One region of the Pseudoalteromonas sp. BSi20311 genome, then DNA from elsewhere that is predicted to be linked to it. Evidence: predicted binding sites of a transcription regulator. Region 1 holds the regulator's gene; each other region holds the start of a gene.
The links. Region 1 encodes MetJ, which represses methionine synthesis genes. Its sites were predicted from a motif close to TAGACGTCTAGACGTCTA; they were not measured.

Region 2: the regulator MetJ is predicted to act here: its motif matches at 833-850, upstream of metA (homoserine O-succinyltransferase).
Region 3: the regulator MetJ is predicted to act here: its motif matches at 1,273-1,290, upstream of P20311_RS15150 (translation initiation factor).

The regions. Positions count from the first base shown of each region.
Region 1 is NZ_BADU01000157.1:30,367-32,643, reverse strand. It holds gene metB (cystathionine gamma-synthase) at 1-475, opposite strand, end outside; gene metJ (met regulon transcriptional regulator MetJ) at 674-994, shown strand; gene P20311_RS16535 (malic enzyme-like NAD(P)-binding protein) at 1,064-2,277, opposite strand, start outside.
Region 2 is NZ_BADU01000078.1:38,979-41,255, forward strand. It holds gene ettA (energy-dependent translational throttle protein EttA) at 1-701, opposite strand, end outside; gene metA (homoserine O-succinyltransferase) at 927-1,874, shown strand; gene P20311_RS08950 (homocysteine S-methyltransferase family protein) at 1,864-2,277, shown strand, end outside.
Region 3 is NZ_BADU01000153.1:44,441-46,717, forward strand. It holds gene P20311_RS15145 (EAL domain-containing protein) at 1-711, shown strand, start outside; gene P20311_RS15150 (translation initiation factor) at 727-1,056, opposite strand; gene P20311_RS15155 (GAF domain-containing protein) at 1,292-1,951, shown strand; gene P20311_RS15160 (amino acid aminotransferase) at 2,030-2,277, shown strand, end outside.

The DNA.
Region 1 (2,277 bases):
CCGCTTTAATATCTGTTAAGCGTAAAATAGGATTGCTAGGTGTTTCAATCCAAATCAGCTTAGGTTTAATAGCAAGGATGCGTGTCAGACTGTCGCTTTTGGTAAAATCGACCACTTCTAGTTTTAATAAGCCGCGCTTTTCTAGCGAAGTAAATAAGCGATAGCTGCCCCCATAACAGTCATGAGGGATCACTAACGTATCGTCACTATTAAGTAATTGTGTTGTTAGGTGAACGGCTGCCATGCCTGTTGCGGTAATAATGCCTTTAGCGCCACCTTCAAGCTCCGTGAGCGCCTCAGCCAAAATGTCACGATTAGGGTTACCACTGCGGCCATAATCATATTGGCGCTTTGTATCAAAGTCAGCAAATGAGTAAGTTGTTGATAAATAAAGCGGTGGAACAACCGCACCATGCTGTTTGTCGGCTTCTATTCCACTACGAACAGCAATTGTTGCCTTATTTTTTTCACTCATTTTCGCTACCTTTACTAATTTGGATGTTTAGACGTCTAAAAGGTAGCGCATGCAATTTAAGATGTCAAAACATTTAAATGTCTAGATAGCTAAATAACTAGTATTTGACTATCTTTTTTAAACCGATAGAATTTCACGCATATTTACACGCTTTGATGCTGTGTGAGCAATTTATAATCTGAGGCAACGATACATCTTATGGCTAAATGGAATGGTGAATATATTCACCCATACGCAGAACACGGGAAAAAATCCGAACAAGTAAAGAAGATCACCGTTTCGATCCCGCTAAATGTATTAAAAGTATTAACTGATGAACGTACTCGTCGTCAAATAAACAACTTACGTCATGCAACAAATAGCGAGCTTTTATGCGAAGCGTTTTTGCATGCGTTTACCGGGCAACCGCTGCCTAATGATGATGATTTGCGTAAAGATAACGCAGAAAAAGTACCTGAAGAAGTGAAGAAAATAATGCAAGAAATGGGACTAGAAGTGCCTATTTTAAATGAAGACTAGAAGGGTCTTTATACAAAAAAAACCTCAGCAAATGCTGAGGTTTTTTTTGCGCTAATTTACACTTAACAATTACGCCATGTAGTTTTCTGGCATATCAATTAGTGCCACACCTGAATCAACCGCCGCCTGCGCAACCGCTTTAGCTATACGTGGTAACAAACGTGGATCCATTGGTTTTGGTATAATATATTTAGCACCAAACTCTAATTTGTCGATGCCTGCGGCAGTAAGCACTTCAGCCGGTACGGGCTCTTTAGCAATACTGCGGATTGCTTCTACAGCAGCAATTTTCATCTCGTCGTTTATTTCACTGGCACGTACATCTAACGCACCACGGAAAATAAACGGAAAACACAATACGTTATTAACTTGATTCGGATAATCAGAGCGACCTGTAGCCATAATTAAATCGTTACGTGCAGCGTGTGCTAATTGCGGATCGATTTCAGGATCGGGGTTTGAACAAGCAAATACCACGGGTCTATCAGCCATTAATTTTAAATCTTCAGGGGCTAATAAATTAGGGCCCGATACACCCACAAACACATCGGCATCTTCAATTACATCTTGTAAAGTACGTTTATCGGTATTGTTTGCAAATAATTGCTTATATTCATTCAAGTCATCACGACGCGTATGAATAACTCCTTTGCGATCTAACATATAAATATGTTCACGCAACGCGCCACATTTAATTAAAAGCTCCATACAGGCAACAGCTGCAGCGCCGGCACCTAAACATACAATAATTGCATCTTCAATTGCTTTGCCCTGTACTTCCAGCGCGTTTAGCATACCCGCAGCCGTTACAATAGCCGTACCATGCTGATCATCATGAAAAACAGGAATGCTACAACGCTCTATAAGCGCTTTTTCTATTTCAAAACACTCGGGCGCTTTAATATCTTCTAAATTAATTCCACCAAAGGTGTCGGCAATATTAGCCACCGTGTTAATAAAGTCTTCGGTAGTACGGTGCTTAACTTCAATATCTATAGAGTCTAACCCTGCAAAACGCTTAAATAGTAGCGCTTTACCTTCCATAACGGGTTTTGAAGCCAGTGGACCTAAATTACCTAAGCCTAAAATTGCGGTGCCGTTAGTAATAACCGCAACCATATTTCCTTTACCAGTATATTTGTAGGCATTTGCTGGATCAGCGGCAATTTCACGAACAGGTTCTGCGACACCGGGGCTGTATGCGAGCGCGAGGTCTTTAACCGTCTCAGCGGGCTTGGTCAGCTCAATACTGATTTTACCTGGAACGGGATGGGCATGGTAAT
Region 2 (2,277 bases), on a different contig from region 1:
TCTAAAATCCAACCTGCTACATTATCAAGGAAGTAACGGTCATGCGTTACTGCCACAACAGTGCCTTCGTAGTCATGTAAGAAGCGCTCTAACCAGGCAACCGACTCAGCATCTAAGTGGTTAGTTGGTTCATCGAGAATCAGCATGTCTGGTTTTTCAAGTAACAAACGACAAATAGCAACACGACGGCGCTCACCACCCGATAGGTGCTCAATTTTAGCATCCCACTCAGGTAAACGAAGTGCATCGGCAGCACGCTCTAATACGTTATCGATATTATGACCATCGTGCGCTTGAATAACCGCTTCTAATTCACCTTGCTCTTTAGCCAGTGCGTCAAAGTCAGCGCCTTCCATTGCGTATTCGTTATACACTTCGTCAAGGCGGTTAAGGGCATGTTTTACTTCACCTACAGCTTCTTCAACAATTTCACGAACTGTTTTGCTTTCGTCCAAAACAGGCTCTTGCGGTAAGTAGCCAATTTTAGTGCCTGGTTGAGGGCGAGCTTCACCTTCAAACTCTTCATCAACACCCGCCATAATGCGAAGTAGTGATGATTTACCAGAACCATTTAAACCTAGCACACCAATTTTTGCGCCTGGGAAAAAATGCAACGAAATATCTTTTAAGATAGTGCGTTTTGGTGGCACAACCTTAGATACTCGACTCATCGAGAATATAAACTTATCAGGTAAAACCATGGAAGAAGCCTTCAAATAATAATAAAAATTTCAATGCTGTATTGTAGTGGCTCACAGGTGAAACAGTCAACGAATGGCACTGTTTTAAAGTACATATTCAATTTATACAAAACGCGTGAATAAATTTCATTTAGACATCTATACATCTAGAGGTTGATATTTTTGGCATTCTGTTCATAATGAGAGCGTATTAACTCTCGGTTTTTATGAGCAGGAGCTTTAAGAATGCCAATTACAGTAGAAGACGAATTGCCAGCTATTGCACGTTTACGTCATGAAAACGTGTTTGTAATGCCAAAAACGCGTGCAAAAACCCAAGAAATACGCCCTATGCGTTTGGCTATTCTTAATCTTATGCCTAATAAAGTAGAAACCGAAGTACAGTTTATTCGCTTGTTGGCTAATTCTCCGCTGCAAGTAAATGTTGAGCTATTGCGCCTAGACACGCACCGCAGCAGTAGCAACTCAGAGCAACACTTAGATACTTTTTATCGTTACTTTTCAGAAGTAAAAAACAACAACTACGATGCGCTGTTAATTACCGGTGCGCCGCTCGCGCATTTAGAGTATGAAGAAGTAGCTTACTGGGAAGAGCTCAAAGTGATTATTGATTGGGCCGAGCAGCATGTAACTTCTACCTTGTTTTCGTGTTGGGCTGCCCATGCGGCTTTATACCACCGTTATAATTTAAAGCGCGATTTAAAAGACAATAAACTTTGCGGAGTGTTTACCCACCAATGCTATTTTGCTCATGGCGCACTTACTCGCGGCTTTGACGATACCTTTTTAGTACCGCACTCACGTTATGGCCACATAGATATTAATAAAATAAACGCCTGTGAAGAGCTGGTGGTATTAGCGGGCTCTGAACGAGTAGGGGCGTATTTACTTAAAAATAAATCCGGCAGCCAAGTGTTTATTACCGGCCACCCCGAATACGATGCCGACAGTTTAAAAGCCGAATATGAGCGCGATTTACAAAAAAGCCCCGATGCGCCAAAGCCCGAAAACTATTTTCCTGATGACGATGCCAGCAAACAACCGTCTAAAACATGGCAAAGCCACGCGTTTTTACTGTTTTCAAACTGGTTAAATTATTACGTTTACCAAACCACACCCTATGATATTAACTTAGTTAGCCAAGACGTAAGGACTAACAACTATGCCGAATAATCCTCAAAACAATAAGCATCAAGAGCTGAGCGCTGCGCTCAAACAGCGCATTTTAATTTTAGATGGTGCAATGGGAACCATGATCCAAGCGCATAAGCTTGAAGAGCAAGACTACCGTGGTGAACGTTTTAAAGATTGGCACGTGCTTATTAAAGGTAATAACGATTTATTAAGCCTAACCAAGCCTGAAATTATTACTGATATACACCGCAGCTTTTTAGCCGCCGGTGCCGATATTATCGAAACCAACACCTTTAACTCGACAACCATTTCGATGGAAGATTACGACATGGCGAGTATAAGCCGTGAAGTTAATTTAGAGTCAGCTAAGTTAGCCCGTGCTGTATGTGATGAATTTAGCGCTAAAACCCCAGAAAAACCGCGCTATGTAGCGGGTGTTTTA
Region 3 (2,277 bases), on a different contig from region 1:
GTTGATTGTCGCGATAACAGCGTGGTGGGATATGAAGCATTGCTTCGTTGGTTCCATCCTACACAAGGGTTTATTCCTCCGACTAAGTTTATTCCCATAGCCGAGGCAACCGGTTTAATTGTGGAGCTTGGTCAATGGGTGCTACAACAAGCCTGTGAGTTTACTAAGCGACTAGAGCAACAAGATAGAGCAAGTAATATGTCGATTAACCTGTCAGCAAGACAGTTTAAAGACGCAAGCTTAGTACCTATGCTGAAAAAGATAATTATAGAGACACAAATTAACGCAAAAAGTCTGCATCTTGAACTAACCGAGAGCATGCTGATGGGTAACGTTGAGGCGGCTATTGAACAGTTACATCAACTTAAAAAATTGGGTATCTCAATTTCTATTGATGATTTTGGTACGGGTTACTCTTCGCTGAGTTACCTTAAGCGTTTCCCCGTCGATATTCTTAAAATTGATCGCTCGTTTGTCAAAGATATCCCTGAGGATGACAACGACATGGAGATCACTGCGGCCATTATCGCTATGGCACAAAAGCTGAAGCTTGATGTGGTTGCTGAAGGGGTTGAAACAATCGAGCAAGTTGAGTTTTTACAAAACAATAATTGTTTTATTGTGCAAGGGTATTATTTTAGTAAGCCAGTGGCTGAAGATGATATCCCCGCATTATTTGATCAACTAGCTGCGCTAAAAATTATTGAATAAGTAAAAAGTTGCGGGTTAACCACCCGCAATTTTTACTTTAAATTTTAACCCTTCTAAAATAGCTTTTAGTTTGTCGCGGTCATCACCTTGTACTTCGATAACCCCTTCTTTTACTGCGCCGCCTTGGCCCATCTTACTTTTTATTGTTTTAGCTAACTTTTTCAAATCATGCTGTTGTGGATCAAGACCAACAACCAGCATTACACCTTTGCCTTTTCGGCCTTTGGTTTGACGCTCTATGCGAATAGAACCATCTTTAAATAGTTTTACATCCAGTTCTTTTTCTGGCTTTGGCTGGTCAATTCGCCCCGTTGCTGTTGAATACACTAAGTGACTATCACTCATAATTAACCTACTTAAGATTGAATATAATAATGCGGTAAATAATAACAAATTTGCGACGCAAAGACGTAATTTTTACGCCTCGATTCACTTTTATAAAGTTATAAGCTTAACAATATTGACCTCATTAGGTTTATTAAAAATGCACATAAGTATTTTTAAAAACCATTTTAAATTGGCTAGCACTATAAAAATATCCATGCTACTATTTCGGCATTATAGATGTATGGACGTCCAAATGCTTAATTCTTACTTAGAGCACGCTCAGCTTAATATTGAGCAACAGTTAATTCACGCTGAGCTAGAAAAGCTCGAGCAATATCTAAATAATAATGCTGCACCAGCGGTGCGTTGGGAGTATCAAATTCCTGAGCTAGGTGAAGGAGGGGCATGCAGCTTATTTGGTTACCTACAGGATGAGCCATTTAAACTAAGCGATTATGTTAGCCAAAGTACGCAAACAACTGAAAAGCTGGCGCAACTTCAGTTGATTGTTGACTACGTTATTGAAAATACGCAGCTTGATTGGTACGGCATTTATCAAAATACCGTCACCAATGAAGGTGAGCAGCTATTAAAGCTGGCTTATTTTGGTGCCCCGAGTCGTCCTTTGTTTCCGCTGACCGATGAATTTGCAATGGGCAGTAATAACGTTCAAGTAGCGCTTATCGGTAAAGGACGCGTAATTAATAATGTTGAACAATATATAGCAGCAGGCGGTGAGTATTATACCTGCGATCCGAAGGTAAAAGCAGAAGCCTGTTTACCGTTATTTAATGCACATCAGCAGTGTGTAGGTATTGTTGATGGTGAAGCCTTCAATACTGATTTTTTTGATAAAGCGACGCTCGCGTTATTAATTGCGTGCTGCATTAAAATTCCTCACTTTTTAGTGTAAATAACACTAGTCAATCTAGTGAGTTTTTATGTTAAGCTTAGCGCAACAGCTAACCCCTAAATAACGAAGAGATAGTCAATGTTCTCAGTATTAAAACCATTACCAACAGACCCTATTCTTGGCCTTATGGCGGCCTATAAGCAAGATACTAACCCAAATAAGATTGACTTAGGGGTTGGTGTATATAAAGACGAGCAGGGGAATACCCCGGTATTAAAGTCAGTAAAAAAAGCAGAAGCATTTCGTTTAGAAAATGAAATGAGCAAATCTTACATTGGTCTTGCTGGTAATTTAGATTACTGTCAACAAATGGAAAATCTTCTACT